Regions from separate parts of the Micromonospora sp. NPDC049049 genome, predicted to be linked through region 2. Evidence: riboswitches for the same ligand, from Rfam matches in the RefSeq annotation. Region 2 holds a riboswitch; the other holds the start of a gene.
The links. A riboswitch is a leader RNA that binds a small molecule or an ion and turns the genes downstream of it on or off. The one in region 2 is predicted to bind cyclic di-AMP.
Positions count from the first base shown of each region.

Region 1: linked by a shared signal. The riboswitch ahead of AB0B68_RS13950 (NlpC/P60 family protein) and the one ahead of AB0B68_RS19565 (C39 family peptidase) in region 2 are both predicted to bind cyclic di-AMP.

Region 1 covers NZ_JBEZEX010000011.1:65,487-73,350, reverse strand. Annotated here, with positions in the region: gene AB0B68_RS13960 (NlpC/P60 family protein) at 1-508, shown strand, start outside; gene AB0B68_RS13955 (peptidoglycan recognition family protein) at 730-2,712, opposite strand; cyclic di-AMP (ydaO/yuaA leader) riboswitch at 2,948-3,083, shown strand; gene AB0B68_RS13950 (NlpC/P60 family protein) at 3,097-4,137, shown strand; gene dcd (dCTP deaminase) at 4,199-4,777, opposite strand; gene AB0B68_RS13940 (pyridoxamine 5'-phosphate oxidase family protein) at 4,875-5,432, shown strand; tRNA gene AB0B68_RS13935 (tRNA-Gly) at 5,699-5,772, shown strand; gene AB0B68_RS13930 (DUF4240 domain-containing protein) at 5,917-6,504, opposite strand; gene AB0B68_RS13925 (2'-5' RNA ligase family protein) at 6,501-7,064, opposite strand; gene AB0B68_RS13920 (LD-carboxypeptidase) at 7,263-7,864, opposite strand, start outside.
Region 2 covers NZ_JBEZEX010000018.1:67,209-75,072, forward strand. Annotated here, with positions in the region: gene AB0B68_RS19555 (hypothetical protein) at 1-173, shown strand, start outside; gene AB0B68_RS19560 (hypothetical protein) at 307-1,077, shown strand; cyclic di-AMP (ydaO/yuaA leader) riboswitch at 1,362-1,502, shown strand; gene AB0B68_RS19565 (C39 family peptidase) at 1,734-2,582, shown strand; gene AB0B68_RS19570 (alpha/beta fold hydrolase) at 2,706-3,452, shown strand; gene AB0B68_RS19575 (CDP-glycerol glycerophosphotransferase family protein) at 3,457-5,127, opposite strand; gene AB0B68_RS19580 (bifunctional cytidylyltransferase/SDR family oxidoreductase) at 5,161-6,678, opposite strand; gene AB0B68_RS19585 (ABC transporter ATP-binding protein) at 6,825-7,601, opposite strand; gene AB0B68_RS19590 (ABC transporter permease) at 7,636-7,864, opposite strand, start outside.

The sequences.
Region 1 (7,864 bases), on a different contig from region 2:
GCAGAAGCTGGACGCGCTGATCGTCACCCAGACCAAGCAGCAGAACGATCTGGCGGCCAAGAAGAAGCAGATCGACGCCGAGATCAAGCAGCTCGAGGCGTCGATGCCCAAGACCACCGTCAAGACGGCGGCCTGCCCGACCATCAACGGCGTGTTCAGTGCGGCGGCCCGCACCGCGATCAAGACCGCCTGCGGCAAGGTCGGCAAGCCGTACGTCTGGGGTGCCACCGGGCCGAACTCGTTCGACTGCTCGGGGCTGACCCAGTACGCCTACAAGGCGGCCGGGATCTACCTGACGCACCACACCGGTGACCAGTGGAACGAGGGCAAGGCCATCTCGCGCGCCGACGCCCGCCCCGGTGACCTGGTGTTCTTCTTCTCCGGCTTGAGTCATGTCGGGCTGTATCTGGGTAACAACCAGATGGTGCACGCGCCACGCGCCGGCAAACCGGTGCAGGTGTCCAGCATCACCACCATGCCCGTCGCCGGGTTCCGCAGACCTGGCTGATCCACCCAGGGCCTGTGTCAAAGCCCCTGGCCGGCCTGCGGCGGGCCCAGGCGACGACCGGCCGCGTTGGAGATTGGCCCGGATACAACACCGGTATCCGGGCCAATCTCCGCCTTGCCGGATCGCCGCCTGGACTCCGCCTCGGCTCGACCGAGGACTTTGACACAGGCCCCAGCGCGACACGACGGCCCCCGGTCACCGACCGGGGGCCGTCGTGGTTCTCAGCGGGGTGTCCCCACCGGGGAGGGCAACAGCTGCACGTCGGCGAGGTCGACGTACATGATCCGGTGGCCGAACTGGATCTGCGCGTACCGGTTCTTGCCGCGAATGACCGTCCAGTCACCGGGTGAGGAGCCGTCGAACGTGCTGGCCCGGTAGTACTCGCCGGCCAGCACCGCGCCGACGGAGTACCGCTGCCCGGCGGCCAGCGTGTACTGGAGCGGCGTGATCGCCTGGTAGGGCACCCCGTCCGGGTACGCGGACTGCTCCGGGTACGCCCGTCCGTAGACCGGAACGGTGGCTCTTCCGGGCTTCGGTGTCGCCACGACTCCGACGGTCCAACTGGCGGTCGGCGCGGACGACGGGTTGTGGAACCAGGCCCGCTGCCCGAGGTACCAGATCGCCGTCCAGTCGCCCTGCCGGCCGGCCAGCGCATACGTCTGCCCGGCGGACGCCCTGGCCCCGTGGTCCGACACCGCCATCGTGTTCGGGCTGCCGTCCGGGCGGAGCGCGATGTCGTTGACCAGCGGCGCGTCAGCGGACGGCGCGCTGCGCAGCACCACCGACGAGGAACCGCGCGGAGCGCAGGGCACGCCCACCGTGACGCAGTCGGTGAACGCCGGCTGGTTGGTGGTGTAGTCCGGGTCGATCCGGACCAGCCCGGTGGCCGGGGTGCCGGTGTCCAGTCGGGGGGCGTGCAGCAGGTCGAAGTAGTGCGTCCAGTCCCAGTAGGGGCCCGGATCCCAGTGCATTCCCCGCACTGTCGAGGGGATGGTGCCGGGCACGTTGTCGTGGCCGATGATGTGCTGGCGGTCCAGTGGGATGCCCAGCCGCAGCGCCAGGTGCCGAACGAGCTTCGCCGAGGTCCGGTACATCGCCTCGGTGTACCAGGTGCCCTGCGCAGCGAAGCCCTCGTGTTCCAACCCGATCGACTTCGCGTTGACGTACCAGTTGCCGGCGTGCCAGCCGACGTCCTTCGTCTTGACGTGCTGGGCGATGTGCCCGTCGACCGAGCGCAGCGAGTAGTGCCAGCTCACGTAGGTTGGGTCCTGGACGAGTTGCAGGGTGGTGGCCCAACTCGCCTCGGTGTCGTGGATGACGATGTACTCGATCTTCTGCCGCGCGGGCCGGTCGGAGAGGTCGTGGTTGCCGTAGTCCCCGTCGCCGAACGCCTCGTAGGGCGCCGGGATCCATTCGCAGGAGATGGTGCGGGGGCATTCCACCCCGTCCGGGCGGGCCAGCCGGCGCAGGCCCAGCCGGTCCAGCCAGGACCGTTCGGGCCGCACCGCGCGGGCCGGCAGGGTGATCCGCTGGCCTTCGTCGGTCACCCGGGCTTCGCCCGCGCCGATGGTGGTGAAGACCTCGTCGGCGAAGGCCGCCGCGGCGTCGGCGCTGTCCGCGCCCGAGTAGCGGGCCACCGCGCCGTACCAGGCCGCCGGGTCGGTGCCCGCGCCGACCGGCGCGCCCAGATCCCTCTGGTACGCGCTCAGCAGCGCCGCCCCACCCCGGATGTTGAGGCCCGCGTCGGTACGCAGTGCCTCGGGGGCGGCACCGGTCAGCGCGGCGGCGGCGTCGACGGTCTGCAACGCGGCGGTGGACGGGGCGGGCGCCTCGACCGGTCGGGGCGCGGGCACCCGGGCCGGCCGGGAGTCGTCACCGCGTGGGTCCTCGGCTCCGGCGTCGTGGTGACCGCGTCCGGGTAGGGCGGCCACGTGCCGCGCGTCGGTCAGGTGCATCGGGCCGTAGCCGCCACTGGTGCTCGGTGTGCCGGCGTTGGTGTCCCAACGGGACTCCAGGTAGGAGACGCCGAGCAGCACGACGGCCGGTACGCCGTACTCGGTGGCCGCGTCGGCGTACTGCTGTTGGCGGTCGGTGGTGGGCGCGGCGGCGGCCGGGCCGACGGAGAGTGGCACCGTGGTCGCGGCGGCGACCACGGTGGCGGCGAGCAGTGCGCGCCAGCCGGTCGACAGGGTTGGATGGTGCATCGAACCCCCTAGATTCTCGCGGAGTGAGGTCAAATCACCATCGCGCCGTCCGGGAGCTCGCGTCAATACCTTTCCATCTATCGACGTGCACGGAAAGAATTCTTCACACACGGTCAGTGACCTCGTCCAATCCGTACGGAGTGTCACGGCCGCACGGGTTGCGGATCGGTAACGGGCGTCTCTACTCTGGTCATTTGTCGGCCCGACAGCAGCTCCGCCCACCCCGGGCGGTAACGGACCGACACCGCCGAGTCGTTTCCGAGCGAACCGGGGACCCAGGTCCCTCGGGGTGAATCCGCAGCCACTGCGGTAGGGCGCCGACTTCCCGCCCGAACCCGTCAGCTAACCCGGTAGGCGGTCAGGAAGAAGGAGTACGGAACCCCGGTGGCACTCCATGCCCCGCGGCCGTCGTCCGAGCGGTCGGCATCAGCCGGCCCGGCGTCGATAGTGCCGCGCCCACGCTGGTCCCGCTTAACCACCGCACTCGCCGCGCTGGCCGGCGTCGCCGTCGTTCTGACCGGTAGTGCCACGGCGGCCCACGCCGACCCCTCCGTCGCCGAGATCGAGCGCCAGATCGACGCCGACTGGAACAAGCTCGAACCGGTCATCGAACGGCACAACGCCACCCGCATCGACCTCGCCGCGAAGCGCAAGCAGGCAGACGCGCTGGCCGCCCGGATCACTCCGCTCGAGCGCCAGGTCGACGCCGCGATGGACAAGGTCAGCGCCCTTGCCGTACGCGCCTACATGGGTGAGAACGTCTCGACCGTCAACGCGATGCTGGGCAGCCGGTCGCCCAGCGAGGTGGTCGGCCAGCTCGAAATGCTGGACCGCTTCGCGCACGACCAGCAGAAGGACGTACGCCAGGTGGCCGACCTGCGCGACCAACTGGCCGCGCAGAAGGCGCCACTGGACGAGATGGTGGCCCAGCTGACCCGCACGGAAGCCCAGCTGGCGGCGAAGAAGAAGCAGATCAACGACGAGATCGATCGCCTGCAGAAGCTGCGCCTGAAGGTGTACGGCAGCGGCGGCGGCGGTCCGCTGCGCCCGGCGCCCTGCCCGGGTAGCTACCCCGGCGGTGCCGCGGGCACCGCGGTCAAGTTCGCCTGCGCGCAGATCGGCAAGCCCTACGTCTGGGGTGCCGAGGGTCCGAACTCGTACGACTGCTCCGGGCTCATGCTGGCCGCCTGGGCGAAGGCCGGCGTGTCGCTGCCGCACAACGCCGCCGCGCAGAGCCGGGTCACCAAGAACGTCAGCAAGGGTGACCTGCGCCCCGGCGACCTGGTCTTCTACTACAGCGACATCCACCACGTCGGCATGTACGTCGGCGGCGGCTGGGTGGTGCACGCCTCGCAGGCTGGTCAACCGGTCAAGATGAAGAAGGTCGACGACGGCCCGATCCACAGCTACGGCCGTCCAGGCTGACCCAGTGTGACCGAAGGGGCCCGTCGCGATCTCCTCGCGGCGGGCCCTCGTCGTTCTGGTCCTAGCGGGTGGGCCAGGTGCGCCAGTGCTGCCAGGCGCGGCTGGGTGTCGGCCCCCGCTGGCCCTGGTAGCGCGAGCCGTAGACCACCGAGCCGTACGGGTGCTCGGCTGGCGAGGAGAGCCGGAAGATGCAGAGCTGCCCGATCTTCATGCCCGGCCAGAGGGTGATCGGCAGGTTCGCCACGTTCGAGAGTTCCAGCGTCACGTGGCCGGAGAAGCCCGGGTCGATGAAACCGGCGGTGGAGTGCGTGAGCAGCCCGAGCCGGCCCAGGGAGCTCTTGCCCTCCAGCCGGCCGGCGAGCTGGTCACCCAGCGAGATGACCTCCAGCGTCGAGGCGAGCACGAACTCCCCCGGGTGCAGCACGAACGGCTCGCCGTCGGGGACCTCGACCGCCGAGGTCAGGTCGTCCTGCTGCATGGCCGGATCGATGTGGGTGTAGAGATGGTTGTTGAAGACCCGGAACAGCCGGTCGAGTCGGACGTCGATGCTGGAGGGTTGGACCAGGGTGGGCTCGAACGGCTCCAAGCCCAGCGTGCCGGCCTTGATCTCGGAGACCAGGTCACGGTCGGAGAGCAGCATCGGACCACCATAGCCGCGTTGCCGGAAGTGGCCGGATTCGGTGCCGGACCAGCGCGTCGAGGTCGCTACTCGTACATTTGTTCGATAGAATGCCCACATGGCTTCCTGGTCCGAATTCGCCGCCGACGAGCCCCGACTCGCCGACGGGATCCGCGTTCTCCTTCAGCAGTACGGGCCGGGCTTCGGCTATCTGGCCACGGTCCGTGCCGACGGCGGGCCCCGCGTCCATCCGGTCTCCCCGGTCATCACCGCCGAGGGGCTGTTCTGCTTCATCATCGACTCGCCCAAGCGCCGCGACCTCGAACGTGACGGCCGTTACGCGCTGCACTCGTTCCCTGCGGAGGAGAGCGACGACGAGGCGTACGTGGCGGGTCACGCCCGCCCGGTGACCGATCCGATCCGGGTGGCGCAGCTGGCGCAGAGCGCCCGGGCCGAGCCGCAGGTCGACTGGCGGCTCTTCGAGTTCACCGTCGACGTGGCCATGCTCACCCGCCGCGAGCAGCACATCGCGGGCATTCCGGGTCTCGGGCCGAGCCGGCCGGCCGTTCGGGTCTGGCTCGACCCAAACGCCCAGTCGGCGGTGGCAGCGCCCATCGCCGTCCCGCAGACGCGCCCGACCCTCCTCAGCCGTGACGTGCAGTGCACGGCCGCCTGACCACACGACCGGAAGATCATCGGTGCCGGCTCCGTCACGACGGAGCCGGCACCGATGCGTACGCCCGCCACACCCGGCGAGCCGCCACTCCCGCATGATCCACTCGACTTCGGCGAAACCGCGGTATCCCGGCGCTGCGGATGCCCCGACTTCCAGGAAGCCGAGTGGATCATCTTGGCCGACCCGGGCGGCACGGTCGGACACCTGCGGTCACCGGGGGTGCCTGGGTGCATGGGCTCGATGACTCGGGTACAGTGGTGCCGCTTGCGGGTGTAGTTCAATGGCAGAACATCAGCTTCCCAAGCTGACAGTGCGGGTTCGATTCCCGTCACCCGCTCCATGTGCAGAAGCCCTGGTCAGGACAACAGTCCCAGCCAGGGCTTTTGATGTTGCTCAGGCCAACTGCGTCCGGCGGGCCATCCACGGACCATCAGCCACGCTTGCCCGACGAGGAGATCCGCTCTCTGACTCCCCGCACCGCAGGTCAGGGCTTAACGTAGTGCTGGCGGGGGAACAAGCGCATGAGGCGCGGCAGGCGTTGTTCGATCTCGGCGAGGCTGTCGCTGTCCCAGGGCTCATCGATTGGGGCTGGATCGAAGTACGCGCGGTGGCCCCGGGCGTCCAGCGCTTCATGGAGGCTGTCTTCACGCCCGGTGATGCGGTCGTAGGCGCGGGATGCCACGTAGGCGAGTTCTTCCCAGTGCGGCCACTCCGCGTCGGCCCGTTCCCAGAGACTGCGGCCGGCGAGCGCACGCACAGCGGGCAGGTCGGCGAGGTTGTCGGGGTTTTGGGCGACGTGCTGCCACCAGCGCTGCCCCTGGCCGATGAGCCATGGTTGGAAGTACCAGAACGAGTCGCTGCTGCACAGGCCGTCCATGATCTGGTTGGCTGCGCCCCACATGGCGTAGGTATCGATCGGGCGACGCGCAGCCTCTAGGTGGACCTGGAAGTCCGCGATGTGCTCCAGTGAAACGCGGTTGAGCCGGTATGCCAACCAGTCCAGTCTTCGGGCCGGGTCGGTCGTCTCCTCGGCTGACCGCTCCAGGAACTTCCAGAATTCCGCCGAGTTCACGTCAAGGACGGTAACGGTCCAGCCGGCGCAGGCGGTGTGGTGCCTAGCGGGAACTCGCAGACGGTGCGCCAGGGGCTGATGTCCGGTGTTCCGGCGATGAGCCTGACTCTGTCGATGGCCGCGTTGATCGGCAGGTGCGTGGAGATGGTTTCTGCGGCGTGGCTCAGCGTGGGCTTGGCGGCGTCGTGACCGATGGTCAGGTGCGGCACCACATCGCTGTGCGCCCCGGCATAGGGGGGCGCCTCGGGAAACTGCTGCCACACGGCCGAAGTGAGTTCCCGGAACGGGCGAGCTGGCTGTGGAGCAAGCCAGACGACCGTGTCACCGAACCAGCCGACGTCCGTCAGTGCGACGTCGAACCGCGGGATCCCGGTAATGGTCTCGCGCAGTACGGCCAAGACCTGCTCATCGATCTGCTGCGGAGGCAGGAACGGGTAGAGGACGGTCACGTGCGCTGGCACCCCCCACCCGGCGGCCGGGTCGAGCGATGCCCGGAAGGGGCCCACCGCCTCCTCGGCCTCGGGTATTGGCACGATGATCGCCGTCTGTGTCGGTTCCATCCCCACAGCTTTCCGCCACGGTCGGTGCCGGTCCACTGGATTCACCACCCGCCGTGCGGCCCGCACCCACCAGAGGTCGGGCGGGCAGTAGGAGGCGTGGTGTGTGAGCGCCCGTTCTCAGTCTCGGGACCGCATTCGGGCAGCCAGGAAGGACGGTCGCTCGGTGCGGCGGGCGTAGGCCCCGTTGCCGAACGGCCTCTACCGGTAGTCGGCGAAGATCCGGCGTTCCACGCCATCGACGGTGACCTGACCGCCGTGCGGAAGAATCCATTGTGGCTTGGTGTGGCCGAACGGCACGCCGACGCAGACGACCGCCTCGGGGTTGTAGCGGGTCACCACGTCGACGACCGTGTCGCGCTGCTGCTCGCGAAGTCGCGCCCGATCTGCGGCCGGGGGTCGACGGGTGTGGTCGGAGACCGGCGGACGGGCGACCAGGACCGCGTCGACGGCGCTGAGGAGACCGCGTTCACCCAGTGATCGGACGATCCAGCCGACCTCAGGGGCGGGGAGAAGCTCCTCCGACGTCTCGATGATCAGCACCCCGCCGTGCAGGACCTCCGGGGGGAACGGGAAGCGTCCCGCCGTCAGGATCCACTGGATGACTTCCAGGCAGCCACCCCAGGTGCGGCCGGTGACCGCTCGGGCCGGCCCGTGCCAGCTCCATGGCTCCGTCGGTTCGCGCTCTCCGAACGACTTCAACGCCTGCGGATCTGCCCAGTCGACGCCGATGTCCTCGGACTCACCCGGGTCGGTGACCTCCAGCCGTTCCCCGGTCAGCAACGCCGCTCGCAGCGACCTGA
Region 2 (7,864 bases):
AGGCCGCCGAGGAGTCGGTCCCGACCTGGTCGGTCGACTCGCCGGTGGCGCTCCCCGGCGATCAGAACACCATCGCGGCCGGCGTGCTGCCGGCCAGGGCGGCCGAATCTGACCGGCTGCCCCTCGTCGACAGTGCGAGCGGTCGGGCTTCCCGGGCCCCACCCGGGCGCTGAGCCACCGGGACGACCGTCCCGCCGCCGCGCCCTGTCGACCCACCCGCTCCCTGACCCGCCGACCCGTGGCCCGCCGTGGCCCGCTGGTCGGCGCGGCTTTCCATCGCACTGCTCTCTCCCCGAGGTGCCGACCATGGAGACCGTCGTCTTCTACCAGTTCGTGACCGAGGTGCCGCGGGCCGCCGCCATCTGGTCGACGCTGTTCCTGCTGACCCTGGGCCTGCTCACCGTGCTGGCCGCCCGCCCCGAACGGGCCCGGCCGACCGGCGACCCGGTCCCGGCCGGGCCCACCGCCCAGGAGTTGGCCGCCGCCGAGGCCGTCGACAGGCGCCGCTACGCCGAGGAGGTGGCCGTTGCCGCGGCCCGCGCGGCCACCACCGCCAAGCGGCGGCGTGCCGCCTGGCTGACCGCTCAGGAACAGCTGGAGCAGGCCTGGATCGGGTACGACGAGGCGGACGCCGCCGCGCGTCGCTTCGCTGGCGCGGGGGCACTGCCCACCCCGCAGACCCCGCACACCCCCGCCGAGTACGCCGCCCGGGAACGCTATCTGCACCGGGCGGCGATGGCGGCGTACTGGCGGGGCGACCTGACCATGGCGCAGCTCGGCGACGTGTTCGGGCACCGGCGCGGCTGGGATCCCCGGCGACACCCGGTCGAGCAGGAGGTGCTGATCAGCCGGGTGATCCGGGATGCGCGGTCGACCGATTACCAGGTGGCCGCCGACCGTGAGCGGGTCGCCTGGCGCGACGCGGAATTGGCCGCCGAGTCGGCTCGTGCCCTCGCCGAGGAGGCGTACGCGGCGGCGGCCCGGCTCCGCCCGACCCTGGTCCCCGCGCGCCGCACGGTCGCCGGGGCGTTGCGTCCCGCCGTCGTGGCACTGTGGCGCCCGGCCCGGGTGGGTTGAGCCCAATCCGTTATGTGAGGCCGGTCACCCGATCGAGAAATCGGACGTCCGACGCGATCGACGGGATTGTTCCCGCGATTATGGCCGCGTTCTTTGCGGCCTGTCCGGTTGTCGCCCGTAGGCGTCGCCGTAACTGGTTGTCCCATCGAGTCACATCATCGGCATTACGCGCAGAAATTGTGGCGCCAATTGGGGTTTACGCAGGTGAACCTGGCTTGGCAGGGCGTTGAGACGCCAGTAGTGTCGTCCCGTCCGGTGCGGTAACCGATCGCAAGACGCGACGCCGCATCGACCCGCTTAATCGTGATCAACGAACCGGGGACCCACCAGTAAGTCCGGGGTGAATCCGCGAGCCACGGCCCGCGGTAGGGCGTCTTCCCGCCCGAATCCGTCAGCTAACCCGGTAGGCGGTGTCGGAAGGAGTCCCATCCTCGTGCAGCACCTTTCCACCCCTCGGTTGTTCCCTCGCCTCCACGGCGCGGCGGTGCACCCGCTCATTCGTCGCGTGACGGTGAGCTGACCCCCGGGTCATCGCCTTTCCCGCCCGGCCGATCCGGGCGTTCCCCTGAGCGGTTCACACCCGCGGACCACTGTCCGCGCGCTGGCGCCTGCCCGGATACCGGTCCGGCCCCGGTGTGCCGCTCTCCCCCCGATCCGTGGAGGACCCCGTGAAGCACACCCTGCAGCGCCAGCTCCGTCGCCTCGCCACCGAGCGCCCGTACCAGATCGTCGCCGCCTCCGCCGCAGCCCTCGCTATCGCCACCACCACCGGCGCCCTGCTCACCACTGCCGACGACGCCCCGGCCGGCCAGCGCACCGCGACCACCGTCGCCGAGATGCGCAGCGACGTCGCCGCCTCCCGCAGTGAGGCCCGGGACGCGTCCCCCTCGGCCAGCGCCGCGCCGACCACGGCCGCCCCGGCCACCAGCGCCGCGTCACCCGCCGCCAAGGCCAAGAGCAACCCCGACCTCACCCGTAAGCCGACGCCGCCGAAGCCCCCCGCGACGAAGGTGCTCGACTACGACTACGAGGCGCAGAACACCTACTACAACTGCGGCCCGGCGGCCACCCGGAACGCGCTCAGCGCCGCCGGCATCGACCGCACCCAGGAGGAGCTCGGCGCCGAACTGGGCACCACCGAGATGGGCACCAACTCGGCCGAGGACACCACCCGGGTGCTCAACGCCGAGGTGAAGGGCTCCCCGTACCGGACCCGGATGTTCCCCGGCGCGCCCAGCCCGGCCCAGATGGACCGGCTCCAGGCCGACGTGGTGAAGGCCGTCACCGACGGCCGGGGCGTGGTGGCCAACGTCGTCGGGGACGCCGTCGACACCGACGGCGGGTGGCACTCCTACGGCGGTGGGCACTACATCGCCGTGGTGGGCTACAAGGACAACGGTCGCACCGTGCGGATCGCCGACTCGGCGAACCCGGCCGACCCGTCTTACTGGATCACCACGATCGACCTGGCCAACTGGATCACCAGCCGGGGCTACTCCGCCTGACCCGGGCACCCTGACCGCCGCGGACGCCGTCTCCCACAAGGAGCCGGCGCCCGCGGCGTTTGTCCGCCCGGCCCGCCATCGACGGCCCTCGTACCCGACCGTGAACCATGGGAGACTGCGGCCGTGGTGGATGAAACGGGTGGTCACACCGGCCGCGGGCCGGTCCTGCTGCTGCTGCACGGGATGGGAACGACCGGGGACGTGTGGTTGCCCTGGGCCCCGTACCTTGAGCAGCACTGGCCCGGGCGGTGGCTGGCACCGGACCTCGCCGGCCACGGCTGGGCGTCGCCGCTGCCGTCGTACTCCTTCGCGGGCTTCGCTCAGCAGATCGCGCGGGCCCTCGTCCCCGACGACCGGCTGGTCGTGCTCGGGCACTCGCTGGGTGGGGTGGTCGGCCTGGCGCTGGCCGCCCGCGACGCCGGAACGCCGGTGGACGCCGTGGTCGGGCTGGGCATCAAGGCACTCTGGTCACCCGCCGAGCTGACCCGCGCCGCCGAGCTTGCCGCCCGGCCGGTGAGCTGGTTCGCCACCCGCACCGAGGCGGCTCGCCGCTACCTGCGGGTCGCCGGGCTCAGCGGTCTGGTCCCGCCGGACCACCCGGTGGTGGAAGCCGGGCTGCGCCAGGTCGACGGCCGGTGGCGCCTCGCCATGGACCCGGCCGCCTTCGCCGTCGGCGAGCCCGACCTGGCCGCGCTGCTGGCGGCGACCGACGTGCCGGTGGTGCTGGCGCGCGGGGAGAACGACCCGATGGTCACCGACGAACAGCTCAAGGAGTACGGCGTACCGGTCGCGACGCTGCCCGGTCTCGGACACAACGCGCACGTGGAGGACCCGGCGGCGGTGCTGGCGCTGCTGGATCCTTACCGCTGAGCGGCTATGCCGGTGCGGTCGCGGTGAGCGCCTCGGCCGGTGCCAGCTCCCGGCGGGCGGCGGCCAGGAACGCCTCGGCGTACGCCTCGGCCGGGAAGTCACCCAGGTAGCGGCGGCGGGTGGCCCAGCGGGCCTCGGCCAGCGGGTCGGTGTCCAGCAGTGCGGTCAGCACGTCGTCCACGTTGGACATGTCCCGGCGCAGCACGTAACCCGACCCGGCCAGCGGGAACCGCTCCACGAACCGGTCGCCCTCGTCGCCCATGTCGGTGACCGCGTACGGCTTGCCGGAGTAGAGGAAGTCCGAGATCACTCCGGACACGTCGGAGACCAGCGCGTCGGCGGAGTTGACGCACTCGGTCAGGCTCAGCTCCCGAGCCGCCGCGCCGACCACGTGCTGGCGGCCGGTGCGGGCCCGGTCGGCGACGAGCAGTTCGGTCAGGCGGCCCAGTTGCCGGGCTGAGGCCGGATTCTGCGTCGTGTACGGGTGGGCTCGCAGGATCACCGTCGCGCCGCGTTCCAACAGTCGGCGCAGCAGGCTTTCGGCCACCGGCAGCGAGCAGTAGTCGGCGTCGGCGTGGTGCCCGGTCCAGGTCGGTGTGTAGAGCACCGTCGGGTGCGCCAACCCTCGTGCCGGCTCCGGGCGCACCTCGATCGACTCGACCTGTGGACGACCCACCACCACGAACTTGTCCGCCGGGATCTGCACTCCGGCGCGGGCGTACCTGTCGATCGCCGCCTGCCCGGCCACGAAGATCCGGTCGAAGATCCCCGACACCGGGTTGGCGCTCGGCGCCTTGTCGCTGTCGCCGTGGTGCAGCTGAATGTGGGTGAGCTGGGTGAAGCGGACGCAGTGGCTGTTCTTCGCACCGTGGTTGACGTAGAACGCCGCCCGTAGGCTCGGCACCAACGCCTGGTCCATCGCCCCCAGGGTGGGGCAGTAGACCACCGGCGCGTCGGTGGCCGCCGCGATCGGGGCCAGGAACTCCGGCTCACGCAGCACGACCAGGAACGGTCGGCCGATCCGTTCCAGGTACGGCAGCCACATGGTGACCTGGTATTCCGAGCCGGGAGGCGCGGAGAAGTAGAGCAGGAACTCCGGCTGGTGCCGGCGCAGCGCGGCGGCCACCGACCCGCCACCGGCGCGTGGCCTGAACCGTCGCCGGGCCAGGTCCAGCGCGACCGCACCGGCGCCCGCCCCGACCAGCAGGCTGGCGGCCAGGGCCACACCGGCCGGCAGGGCGAGCGCGGCGGCGAGCGCCAGGGCGGCGAGCAGCCCGAGCAGGGCCGTGCCGAGCCGGTCGGCGATCAGCGGCGTCCAGGCGCGTACCGGCAGATTGGCCGTCCGGATCTCCAGACCGCCGGCGGTGCGCAGCGGCCCCACCAGCAGCACCAGACCCAGCAGGACCACCCCGGTGGCGACCAGCGCGAGGTTGAGCCCGTCGTCCAGCCGCCGGGAGTAACCGACCAGGATCGCCGCGGCGATCAACGCGGTCTCCGCCACCAGGTCGGCGCCGGGCCGGATCCGCTGCTCGGCGGCCGCGGCGGCCAGCGCGGCGACTGCCAACGCCAGCCCCCAGCCGGTGGCGCCCGTCAAGGCCAGCACGACGAAGGCCAGCACGGCCAACCCGGTGGTCAGGCACCGGGCGGCCAGCTTTCGGACCAGGTCGCCGCGCATGTCGCTCCGTTCGTGGTTCCGCAGCCGTCGGCGTCAGTTGGCGGACGTCGCGCCGGCCGGTGCCTCGACCCGACCCGGCCCGGACTGCGCCGGCACGTTCGGCGTGGGCCCGTCACCGGGTGCCCGGCGTACGTCGATCACCTGACCGGTCAGGTCGGAGATCAGCACGTCCAGCGACGACTGGGCGACGGCCTCAGCGGCGAGCAGGGTGTGCTCCGGCTCCTCGCCGAAGGCCCGCGTCCGCATCGGGGTGGCGGTGCGCTCCGGGTTGATGCAGTTGACGCGGACGCCCATGTCGGCCCACTCGTCGGCGAGCGCCTGGGTGAGGTTGACCAGGGCGGCCTTGGTGGCCGAGTAGAGCGCGTAGCGGGCCCGGCCGCGGGTGTAGGAGCTGGAGGTGTAGAGCAGCAACTGGCCCTTGGTCTGCTGGAGGTACGGGAGGGCCTGGCGGGCGATGGTCACCGGGCCGACGAAGTTGACCTGGAGCAGCCGGTCCATGGTCTCCTCGTCCATCTCGGCGAGGGCGCCCTTCTCCAGGATGCCGGCGGTGACCACCACGTGGTCGATCCGGCCGGTGGCCTGGAAGGCGGTCGTCAGCGCGGCCTCGACGTCCTCGGCCCGCTCCACGTGGGTGCCCGTGCTGGAACGGCTGAACGGGAAGACCTGGGCGCCGTAGCGACGGGCCAGCTCGGTCAACTCGTGGCCGATGCCGTAGCTGCCGCCGAACACCACGATGGTCCGACCGGTCAGCTCCTCGCTGTAGCTGCGGTGGTCGGTCAGCCGGGGGGCCTGCGCGGCGGCGAGCTGGAAGAGCTTGTCCGCGAGGTGCACGTCGACCGGGTGGGTGACCTTGATGTTCTCGTCCGAACCGTCGATCACCTTGATCGGGGTGCCGGGAAGGTAGCGCAGCACCACGCCGCAGTCGTCGGTGGCGGCGAAGTTCGGGTCGTCCTCGGCGATCCGGTACGCCGCCCGGATCGTGGGGGAGCGGAACGCCTGCGGGGTCTGACCACGGCGCAGCCGGGAGCGCACCGGGATGTCGGTGATGCAGTCGTTCTCGTCGACCTGGATGATCGTGTCCGCGGAGGGGATGGCCACGTCCACGGCGTCGTAGCTCCAGAGCGCGTTGACGCACTCGCGCACGATCCGGCCGCTGAGCAGCGGGCGTACCGCGTCGTGGAAGAGGATGTTGCAGTCTTCCGGGCCGACCGCGTCCAGGGCGATCCGGGTGGTGGCGTTGCGGGTGTCACCGCCCTCGATCACCTTGGTGACCTTGCGCAGGCCGGCCTTCTCGACGATCTGCTGGGCGTCCTCGACGTGGCCGGTGGCCATCAGCACGATGATCTCGTCGATCTCCGGTGCCGCCTCGAAGACCGTCAGGGTGTGCTCGATGATCGGCTTACCGGCGATCTTCAGCAGCTGCTTCGGGATGCCGAGGCCCAGCCGGGTCCCGGTGCCGCCGGCCAGAACCACCGCCACTGTCCGCGAGGGCCGCCACGGCGTCGGGGTTCCCGCTTCGGCGTCCGGGCCAGGGGTCTGGTCCTGCGTCATTGCCGGATCCTCACTCTCAGGGATGCGTTAACGGAAGGTTCCGCCCGAGCGGCGACGGAATGAACCTTAACGCGCGGACCGCGTCGCCCCAACGCGGGCGACGCGGTCCTCAGGTGCCGTGTCGATGCCGGACGTTCGCCGGAACTCTACTTGCTGTTCGCGTACGCCTCGTACGCCCGGATGACCTCGTCGGTGGGGCCGTCCATCCGGATGACACCCGATTCCAACCAGATCGTCCGTTCGCAGGTGTCCCGGACGGAGGAGAGCTGGTGGCTGACCAGGAACACCGTCCCCGCGCCCTCCCGCAGCTCCCGCACCCGCTGCTCGCTGCGCTTGCGGAAGCCCTTGTCGCCGGTGGCGAGCGCCTCGTCGATGAGCAGCACGTCGTGCTTCTTGGCGGCGGCGATGGAGAACCGCAGCCGTGCCGCCATGCCCGACGAGTACGTCCGCATCGGCAGGCTGGCGAAGTCACCCCGCTCGTTGATCCCGGAGAAGTCGATGATCCCCGCGGCCTGCTTGGCCACGTCGTCGGGGTGCATGCCCATGGCCAGGCACCCGAGGACGACGTTGCGCTCCCCGGAGAGGTCGTTGAGCAGGGCGGCGTTGACGCCCAGCAGCGACGGCTGACCCTGGGTGTGGATGGCGCCCCGGTTCACCGGCAGCAGGCCGGCGATGGCCCGCAGGATGGTGGACTTGCCGGAGCCGTTGCTGCCGATCAGCCCGATCGCCTCACCCCGGTACGCGGTGAACGAGATGCCCTTGACCGCGTGCACCTCCCGGACGTTCGGCGCGTGGGTGCGCTTGACCAGCCGGCGCAGCGCGGCGACCGGCGTGGTGCCACCGGCGGCGCCCTGGTGCACCCGGTAGATGATGTGCGCGTCGTCCACGACCACTGTCGGGATGCGCTCCTGGGTCCGGGTCATCGTCGCGCTCGCCTCGATCGGGGCGTCGAAGTGCTCAACCACGGCCGTACTCCTGTTCGCCGCGCCAGAAGTAGATGAAACCGCCGATGCCGGCCACCAGCGCCCAACCGGCGCCGACCAGCCAGAGCTGGGTCAGCGACTCGTTGAGCAGCGGTGCCTCCTCGAGCAGCGCGTAGCGCGCCAGCTCGATGTAGACGAGCAGCGGGTTGTACTGCACGAGGGTCGTCGCCCAGCCGGGCAGCCGGTCGAAGAGGGTGACGCTG